4 regions of the Mesorhizobium sp. B4-1-4 genome follow, and region 4 is predicted to be linked to each of the others. Evidence: riboswitches for the same ligand, from Rfam matches in the RefSeq annotation. Region 4 holds a riboswitch; each other region holds the start of a gene.
What was found. A riboswitch is a leader RNA that binds a small molecule or an ion and turns the genes downstream of it on or off. The one in region 4 is predicted to bind cobalamin.

Region 1 (2,195 bases), 1.5 Mb from region 4:
TGCTGCGATCAGGCAAAGCTGTCGCGCAGGCTGGTGGCGGTGCCAGTGAAGCGTCCGCGAATCACGCCGACAACCGCCCCGAGCACCAGCCAGAACACCAAATTGGTCAGCGTTACCGCCACCACGAACTGGTGATGCAGGCCTTCCGGGATCGGCGTCTCGAAACTGTCGGGCTGCGGCGCGCCGACGATGTGCGGGGCGACGATCAGCAGGACGGCAAGGATGGTCAGCGGCAGCGATCTGCGGAACGCGATCAGGCCCAGTCCGATTGCGGTCGCGACCACGGTCGCCACCCACCAGATCTGGCGCTGTATAAGGTCGGCCGCCGGCATGGCCGGCAGTTCCGGCGGCAGGCCGAGGCCAGGCGCCAGCGTGAACACGGCAAAGCCGGCCAGGCCCCAGAACACGCCCTGGCGCCAGTTGCCGATACCGCCGGCGAATTCCGAGACCGCCACTAGAACGAGCGCGAAGCCGATGCCGGTGACGATATTGGCAAGCACACTGAAACCAAAACGCTCGAAGCCGTCGGCCGGAGCCCAGCCCTCGTCTTCCGCCGCCACGGCGGCTGGCTCCGGCCCCGGCGCGGCGGAGCTCATGCCGTTTCCTGCCGGCGCGGCAGGGCTCATAGCGTTGGTATCGGCCGCTGCCGACGCGGCGTGGTCGTGATGGTGGCCGCCGCCGGCCTGCTCGTAGACTTCAGCCTTGAGGATCAGCGGCACGGTGGCATAGGCCTGCATGCAGGCGAGAACGACGCCGGCCACGAGCCCTGCGATCGCCGCGATGAACACGACGTTGCGAAACAGGTTCATGATGTCAAATCCGCGTCAGTGGCAGGGAAACGCCATCGAATGACGATAATCGTGGGCGGCATTGTGGACCGCATCGATATGCGAAAAGCCGACAAAGCCAACGACGAAAATGCCGAGCAGCGCGGCAAGCGCGAGCTGCATGAAGCGCGACTGCGAGGAAACAGAAGTGCCGGGGGAGACGGAAGCGGTATTCATCTCTTGTCCTTTCGCCCTCCACCCGAGGGCATCGAAGTCATTTTCCTGTCGCCGGCAGGTCTCCTGGCTCGCGGATCAGCGCCCTTCTCCACCTTCCCGAAGAAAATCTTCAGTGGCCTATGGAGCGGACTACCGCACACAGTTGCGGGGGCAGCCACGGCATTGGGCAAGAACTCAGCCCGCACCGTATTCCCTCTTGGCTCCAAAGCGGAACCGACGACAGTCTGGACTATAGGCAGAATCGACGCCCCCGGCAAACCCAATTCCGCCGGCGACCATTGCGAATGCGCCATGTCGAGATCAGTTTGCTTTTGCCGCATTTGACAATTCCACTGGCCGGGTGTCGGCTGGCACCTTCACAGGAGCCAGCCATGCAGCCCAGTGCCAGCGAGCGCGATCCCTACAACGGCCTTGCCCGGGCTGAACCGACGCTGCCGTCATCGGCCTATTGGGACGCGGAGACCTACCAACGAGACCTCGAAGCCATCTGGTATCGAAACTGGCTGCTCGTCTGCCGCGAAGCCGATCTTGCCCAGCCGCTGGCTTTCCGCACCTTCCGCGTCGGCACGCAGGAAATCGTCGTGCTGCGCGACGACATCGGCGAACTGCACGCCTTCCACAACACCTGCCGGCATCGCGGCTCGCAGCTTTGTCAGGAGAGCGAAGGCCGGCTGAAGGCGCGGCTGATCACGTGCCCCTATCACGCCTGGTCCTATTCGCTGCGCGGCGATCTCGTGCGCGTGCCGTCGAAGTCGCTGCCAGACGGCTTCGACAAGGCGGACCATCCGCTCTATCGCGTCGCCCTGTCGGTGTGGCGCGGCTTCGTGTTCATCAACCTGCGAGAGGATGCGGCCGGCTCCGCCCAGGCATCTTTCGACCCGGCCTCCGGCAATCTCGGCAACTGGCCGCTGGAAACGCTGGTATCAGGCCATGTGCTGCGCAAGGTGATGAACTGCAACTGGAAGATTTTCTGGGAAAACTTCAACGAATGCCTGCACTGCCCGGGCGTGCACAAGGATCTGTCGCGGCTGGTGCCGATCTATGGCCGCGGCCTGATGAGCCGGCATGACGACCCCGAATGGGTCCGCAACGCCGACAATGACGCGCCGGAATTTTCCGGTGGCCTGCGGTCGGGCGCCGAAACCTGGTCGCGCGATGGCAGGGCGCATGGACCGCTCTTCCCGGGCTTGA
Region 2 (2,195 bases), 1.5 Mb from region 4:
CGTTTTGCCAGCTCGTCCGGATTGGCGATCGAGGGGATGTCGACAATGAAGGTGTCGAAGTCGTCATGCTCGTGGTCGAATGCGCCGTCGTGATGGGACTTGCGGTTCTCGATGTCGTCCTCGACGGCGAGGCCGAGCCCGAGCAGTACGGAGGGATCGACCTTGCCATGGGACGTCGGCACGATCTTGACAGCCCGGGCGGAGTGTTCGTTGACGATTGCGTTGGCGCGGGCTGAGCCGGCGGCGTCCATCAGGTCACTCTTCGACAGGATGATCAGGTCGGCGCAGGCGATCTGGTCCTCGAACACTTCCTCGACAGGGTCGTCATGGTCGAGGCTGTCATCCCCGGCGCGTTGGGCCTGCAGGGCGTCCATGTCGTTGGCGACTCGGCCTTCGGCCAGTGCGGGGCCGTCGACCACGGCGATCACGCCATCGACGGTCACGCGGCTCTTCACCGTCGGCCACTGGAAGGCCTGGACCAGCGGCTTGGGCAAAGCAAGGCCCGAGGTTTCGATCAGGATATGGTCGACCTTCGGCGTCAGCGACAGGATCCGGTCGAGTGCCGGCACGAAATCGTCGGCCACGGTGCAGCAGATGCAGCCATTGGCCAGTTCGACGATGTTTTCCTCCGGGCAGGTGTCGATGCCGCAACCTTTCAGGATCTCGCCGTCGATGCCGATGTCGCCGAACTCGTTGACGATGATCGCGATGCGCTTGCCGCCGGCGTTTTCGAGGAGATGGCGGACCAGCGTCGTCTTGCCGGCGCCGAGGAAGCCGGTGACGACAGTGCAGGGAACACGGGAGACGGAAGTGGTCATGGTCAGTCTTTCAGCAGGTTGAGGGGAGGGATGCGGGCAACGAGGCCGCGCTTCAGGGAATCAGGGCGGCCGCGCCAAGGGATGAGGCCGTCGCTCGAGGTGGCGAAGAGTTTGGCGCCGGTAACGAGGTCGGCGCCGCTGCCCGTGGTCAGGTCGCCGAACACATAACTCCAGCAGCCGTCGCGCAGGATTGCGGCGCTGAGCCGGCGTTTGCAGTTGCCGAGGCATTCGACCGCGCGGACGCGGACGTGCTCGGATGCCGCGGCGCGGCGTGTGTCCCGTGCCAGGAGTTCGCCGGCGCGGGGATGGGCGTCGGAGCCGGTTTCGTCGCGGCAGGACGCGCAGACGATAACGGTGACGCCGGACAAGGCGTCACCATCGGCGGACGATATATCCGCTGCACCAGCCGAAAAACTGCCGTTGTGGTCCAAAAACCGGGCTCCTTGCCCGGAAACCCGCCGGGCGATCGGATTCTTCTGTCGCAGACGGCAGGTCTCCTGGCTCGCGAGTCGTCGTCTTTGGTTAGCCGCCTTCCCGGGAACTCCCAGTGGCTTTCGGCCTTGGCTCTTCGCTTACAGTTGCGGGGACAGCCGCGGATTTGAGATCGAAATCCCGCACCGCATTCCCTCTTAGCCCCAGCCGTTGCGGGCAGGGGACCGTCTGGAGCGGATTTAGGCTTTTGCAGGCAGCTGTGTCAACGCGCGGCTACGACATGGCGATGTCGACCAGCGCCGGGCCCAGATCGCCGGCCGGCGTCACGTCGATACGTTCAAGGCCAAGCCAGACCTGCATCTGCTTCAATTCCTCGAAGAGCTGGGCGGCGGTTTCAGGCGGCGCTCCGGGCTCGGCATAGGCCGCAGGCACGCGCAGCACGCTTGCCGGTCGGTCGGCTCTCAGGTCGACGCGAGCGACGATCCTGTCGCCAAGCAGGAAGGGCAGGACGTAATAGCCGTACTGGCGTTTTTCGGCCGGAGTGTAGATCTCGATGCGGTAATGGAAATCGAACAGCCGCTCGGTGCGCGAGCGCTCGAAGACGACCGGATCGAACGGTGCCAGCAGGGCGCGCGCTTCGATCTTGCGCGGGAGACGGGTATCTCTATGGAGGTAAGCCGGCTTGTTCCAGCCCTCGACACGCACCGGCAGCAACTCGCCCAATTCGACCAGTTCCTCCAGCCGGCCCTTCATGTCTGCGGGCGACAGGCGGAAATAGTCGCGCAGGTCGCCGGCTGTAGCCACGCCATGGGCGCGGGCGGAAATGCGCAGCAATTCGCGATGCGCGTCCTCGGCAGCGGGCACCGGCAGATCGAGGATCGCTTGCGGCAGCACGCGCTCCGGCAGGTCATAGAAGCGCTCGAAGCCGCGGCGGTGCGCGGTGGT
Region 3 (2,195 bases), 1.6 Mb from region 4:
ATAGTGGTAGTGCATCAGGGTGCCGATGCGGTCGGCCGAGACGCTGTCGGAGAGGTTCTTCTTCACCGCCCGCTTGCCGCTCATCGTGTAGCTGACCGCGTCGCGCAGCAGCGGCGCGCGGGTGGCGCGATATTGCCCGGCCGGATCGATGCGGAATTTGCTCGGCAGGCCAACGGCCTCGCATTTCGCCCAGTGCGCGATCATCTCAGGATCGCTGTCGGCGCCCTGTACACCGGTCACGGTCGGCGCTTCCGGGAAGGTCTTGCAAAGCTCCGGATGGCTGCCGGCGCAATGGTAGCACTCGCGGTTGTTTTCCCAGACCAGCTTCCAGTTGCCCTTCTCGATGATGGTGCTCTGGAAAGCGATCTTTGCTTCGCTCAGCCGGTGCGGCTTGAGATAGGGTTCGATCATCGCCCGCATCGGTGCGAAGTCGGCGGGCTCCTTGGCCAGGCAGATGAAGATGTAGCCGGCAACGCTCTCACGGGCGACCGGCTTCAGGCCGAATTGGCTTTTGTCGAAACCGTCGGCCATCTGGCGGGCGAACAGCAGGCGGCCGTCGAGCTCGTAGGTCCACTGGTGATAAGGGCAGACCAGTTTGGCCGCCAAGCCCTTATCAGTGTTGCAGACGCGGCTGCCGCGATGGCGGCAGGAGTTGTGGAAGGCATTGATCTTGCCCTGCTGGTCGCGCACCAGCACGACCGGATAGTCGCCGATCTGCACGGTGATGAAGCTTCCCGGCTTCGGCAATTCGCAATCATGGCCGATGAACAGCCAATCGCGATACCAGATCAGCTCCATGTCGAGCTTGAAGCAGTCCGGGTCGGTGTAGAAGGGCTGTTCCAGCGAAAAGCCCTCTCTGCGGCCGTTCAAGAGCCTCAGCATATCGTTGCGCACATCCATGTCCTGTCCTCGCATTCATCGCATCGGCCCGTCCAAACGGACGCGCGTCGCTCTAATGACTGAACCGGAGGGGATGAGAGGAAGGACAAGGCTGCATGCCGGCAAGCGCCGGGCATGCGGCATCCGCCTCTTGACCGCCCACCGCGATCAGTCGAGTTCTACGATCTCTGGCTGGTTTCCGGGCTCTGGAGTGTCCTTGCGGACGGTCGCGACACCTTCCCAGGCTTTCGCCCAGTGGTCTCCCGTTGCGACTTGAACTCCACCACCGTTGCGGGGGCAGCGCCGGACTTTGACCGGCTTCCCAATTCTCCGCCCCGTCGTCACGAAGCGGCACCTGAGATGACCTGATCTAATCACGACAGCGCTTGCGACATCGGCATGAAAGCGACATCGCATCCATGTGGCGCGACACCCATGCGCAACGATCAGGTCACGAACAGCGACAGCGAAAATCATCGCGGTGACGGCCGCGCCGGGCGTCGGAATCGGCCCGGAGTGGAAGCAAAAAGGGTTAGTGGTTTCGAAAAGTGACTATTAGCAGATTCTAAAATCGAACCGAACGGTTCGTTTCTGTTGACGGTGCGTGCAGGACGGTGTGAACGCCGAGCCTCCGATACAGTCGGTGATGACGACGCCGACTTTAATTAACGCTTTGATATTCCAACGGAAAAATCGCACGTGGAAGATCTTGGTACAATTTCAAGTAGTGGATTCATGGTCCACGTTGAACATCTTCGTGATTGGAAACGGCTAGCTGGCTCTCCCACATCGGGGTCGTCCGAACGACGCGATTTCAATCCCAAGACACGCCGCTAGACGGACGGAAAGATACTGGAGTACCCAAAATGAAAAAGATTGTTCTCACTGCCGCCGCCCTTCTGGCCATTTCCGGCAGCGCCTTCGCTGGTAGCGATCACTATGGTGCGAATGCCCCCGCGGCCACTGCTGCCGACAGCTCTTACACCGCTTCGATCAAGAAGTCGGAACCGGCTGCTCAGACGCCCACCCACGGTGCTGACCGCAACCTCTTCGGCAACAACTAACAGCCGATCTCCAGTAGGCGGCGGGTTTGGCCCGCCGCCCTGGCGACACTCAAAGAATTCAGGAGACTTGAAATGAAGAAGATCGCTCTTGCTGCCGTCGCCGTTCTGGCCATTTCCGGCAGCGCTTTCGCCGGCAGTGACAATTATGGTTCGAATGGCGCCAGCCAGCCGGCCGCCACGTCGACGGACAACTCATACACCGCTTCGATCAAGAAGTCCGAACCGGCGGCTCAGACGCCTGCGCACGGTGCC
Region 4 (2,195 bases):
GCGCGTTGACGATGTTGCCAGCGCCGGTTTCGTTCTTCGCGCCGGTGCCGGGATAGAGCGGCATCTGATGCGTCGAGCAATAGAGCACCGAAGGATCGTCCCAGAAAATATCCTGTGTGCCGTTGCCGTGATGCACGTCCCAATCGACGACGGCGACCCGCTCGGCGCCATGCTTCCTCTGCGCATAGCGGGCCGCGATCGCCGCCGTGTTGAAGAAACAGAAACCCATGGCGGTGGTTTTCTCGGCATGATGGCCGGGCGGCCGTGCTGCGACGAAGGCATTGTCGGCCCGGCCAGTGAAGACGTCGTCGACGGCCGCATTGGCGGCACCGATCGCGGTGATCACCGCCTGCCAGCTCTTCGGACTGGCGGTGGTGTCGGCATCGACGCGGGCGATGCCCTCTTCGGGGATGGCGGCGCGCACACGCGCGACGAAATCGGCCGGATGCGCATAGAGGATAGTGGCTTCATCTCCTTCCGGCGCCTTGACCCGTTCGAGCGCGGCAAAGGCTTCGTCGTCGAGCACGCGCTCGATAGCGCGCAAGCGGTCCGGCCGTTCGGGGTGGCCGGGCGGCGTGATGTGTTCAAGGAAGATAGGGTGCGTGTAGAGACGGGTGGCCATCGTCCCTATCTAGTGCCCCGACACGGCAATGGCCATGCGTTGCGGCTTGATCGCTGGGGAAAATCACGTCTGCGTCCATTCGCGTCGCTGCGGGGATTGGCGCGGCCGGGGCTTCGGGGTAAGGTCGCCACCACTGCCTGGTGCCCGCCGGCCTGTTTGTTCTCAGTCGCATTATGCGACGCCAAGTGAAATCCACTTGGCTGCAAATGCTCTGGCGGGAGAATCGGGAACACGGTTGAATTCCGTGGCGTGCCCAACGCTGTAAGGGGGACCGCGCCGGTAAATGCCACTGTCGATGACGGGAAGGCACCGGACGCGGGTTGATCCCGAGCCAGAAGACCGGCCTGGCAGGCATCGTCACCCGCATGGTCAGGCGGGCGGCATTGATTTGAAGTCGCAAGGGGACAAGCGATGCCGGAAGCCATGACCGCTCCTGTGGGCGATGGATTTGACCAGATGGCGCGCGACGCCGTCTACCGAGCCATGTTCACCAGGCGCGATGTTCGCAGCCATTTTACTCCCGAGACCATCGACGACGAGGTGCTGGCTCGGCTGCTGCTTGCAGCCCATCACGCGCCATCGGTCGGGTTCATGCAGCCGTGGAACTTCATCGTCATTCGCGGTGCCGGGCGCCGGGAGAAGGTACGTGACCTGTTCCTGGCCGCGCGTGAACAGGAACTGCCAGCAATCGAGGAAGAGCGACAAGCGCTCTACCGCAAGCTCAAGCTGGAAGGCATCTGCGAAAGCGCGCTCAACATCTGCATCACCTGCGACCGCCAGCGCTCGAAAGGTTCGCCGCTGGGGCGTTGGCACAATCCGGAGATGGATCTCTACAGCACGGTCTGCGCGGTGCAGAATTTCTGGCTGGCGGCACGGGCCGAAGGCATCGGCGTCGGCTGGGTCAGCATCATCGAGCCTGAGGCGTTGAAGCGGCTGTTGGCCATTCCCGAGCACGTGACGCCGATCGCCTATCTCTGCGTCGGCCGTGTTTCCGAGTTCGCGCCCAAGCCGGACCTCGAGACACATGGCTGGGGCCGGCGATTGCCGCTGCCCGAATTGATCATGAGCGAGACGTTTTGCGGCCAGGGCGAGGCGCCGCTCAAATCAGCGGTGTCGAGCCTCTATACCGTCGCCGGCACGCCCGCCAGCCCGGCCGATCAGCGTGTCGCGCCGGCCGTGTCCCAGCGCGAACCACCGAAGGAGGAGAGCGCCTTGTCCTTGAGGTCCCTGAACTTCGACGATGCCTCGGCCAGCCGAGCGTCCCAAGCCGGATCTGGCACCTGGCCGGCGATGGTCTTGAAGTAGACCTGCATCAGGCAGGCGATGGCGAAGGGCTCGATGAAGGCTGCCTTGAAGGCCCAGGCAAAGACGATGGCGAGCACGAAGGCCCAGCCGGCGAGCTGCCCGGGCATGAGGAAAAGAATGGCGCCGGCCGGGGCCAGCATCAGCAGGAAGATGACAAACGACACGCCCCACATGATGATCGCCAGCCAGACGGCGTTCTTGACCATGATCTTGCCGTTCTGGGCGTAGAGCACGACGCCTTGGCGTGCGGTTTCGAATGGCGAGGACG

Region 1: another riboswitch for cobalamin. It lies ahead of FJW03_RS11205 (CbtB domain-containing protein); the one in region 4 lies ahead of bluB (5,6-dimethylbenzimidazole synthase).
Region 2: another riboswitch for cobalamin. It lies ahead of FJW03_RS11420 (DUF1636 family protein); the one in region 4 lies ahead of bluB (5,6-dimethylbenzimidazole synthase).
Region 3: another riboswitch for cobalamin. It lies ahead of FJW03_RS26245 (aromatic ring-hydroxylating oxygenase subunit alpha); the one in region 4 lies ahead of bluB (5,6-dimethylbenzimidazole synthase).

What each region holds. Positions count from the first base shown of each region.
Region 1 is NZ_CP083950.1:2,301,823-2,304,017, forward strand. It holds gene cobU (bifunctional adenosylcobinamide kinase/adenosylcobinamide-phosphate guanylyltransferase) at 1-16, opposite strand, end outside; gene FJW03_RS11200 (CbtA family protein) at 9-809, opposite strand; gene FJW03_RS11205 (CbtB domain-containing protein) at 825-1,004, opposite strand; cobalamin riboswitch at 1,040-1,237, opposite strand; gene FJW03_RS11210 (aromatic ring-hydroxylating oxygenase subunit alpha) at 1,376-2,195, shown strand, end outside.
Region 2 is NZ_CP083950.1:2,348,451-2,350,645, reverse strand. It holds gene cobW (cobalamin biosynthesis protein CobW) at 1-818, opposite strand, end outside; gene FJW03_RS11420 (DUF1636 family protein) at 821-1,249, opposite strand; cobalamin riboswitch at 1,288-1,494, opposite strand; gene FJW03_RS11415 (winged helix-turn-helix domain-containing protein) at 1,524-2,195, opposite strand, start outside.
Region 3 is NZ_CP083950.1:5,445,311-5,447,505, forward strand. It holds gene FJW03_RS26245 (aromatic ring-hydroxylating oxygenase subunit alpha) at 1-900, opposite strand, end outside; cobalamin riboswitch at 1,052-1,253, opposite strand; gene FJW03_RS26250 (DUF680 domain-containing protein) at 1,746-1,943, shown strand; gene FJW03_RS26255 (DUF680 domain-containing protein) at 2,016-2,195, shown strand, end outside.
Region 4 is NZ_CP083950.1:799,080-801,274, reverse strand. It holds gene FJW03_RS03660 (histone deacetylase family protein) at 1-622, opposite strand, end outside; cobalamin riboswitch at 803-985, shown strand; partial or broken gene bluB (5,6-dimethylbenzimidazole synthase) at 1,034-1,615, shown strand; gene FJW03_RS03650 (hypothetical protein) at 1,780-2,195, opposite strand, start outside.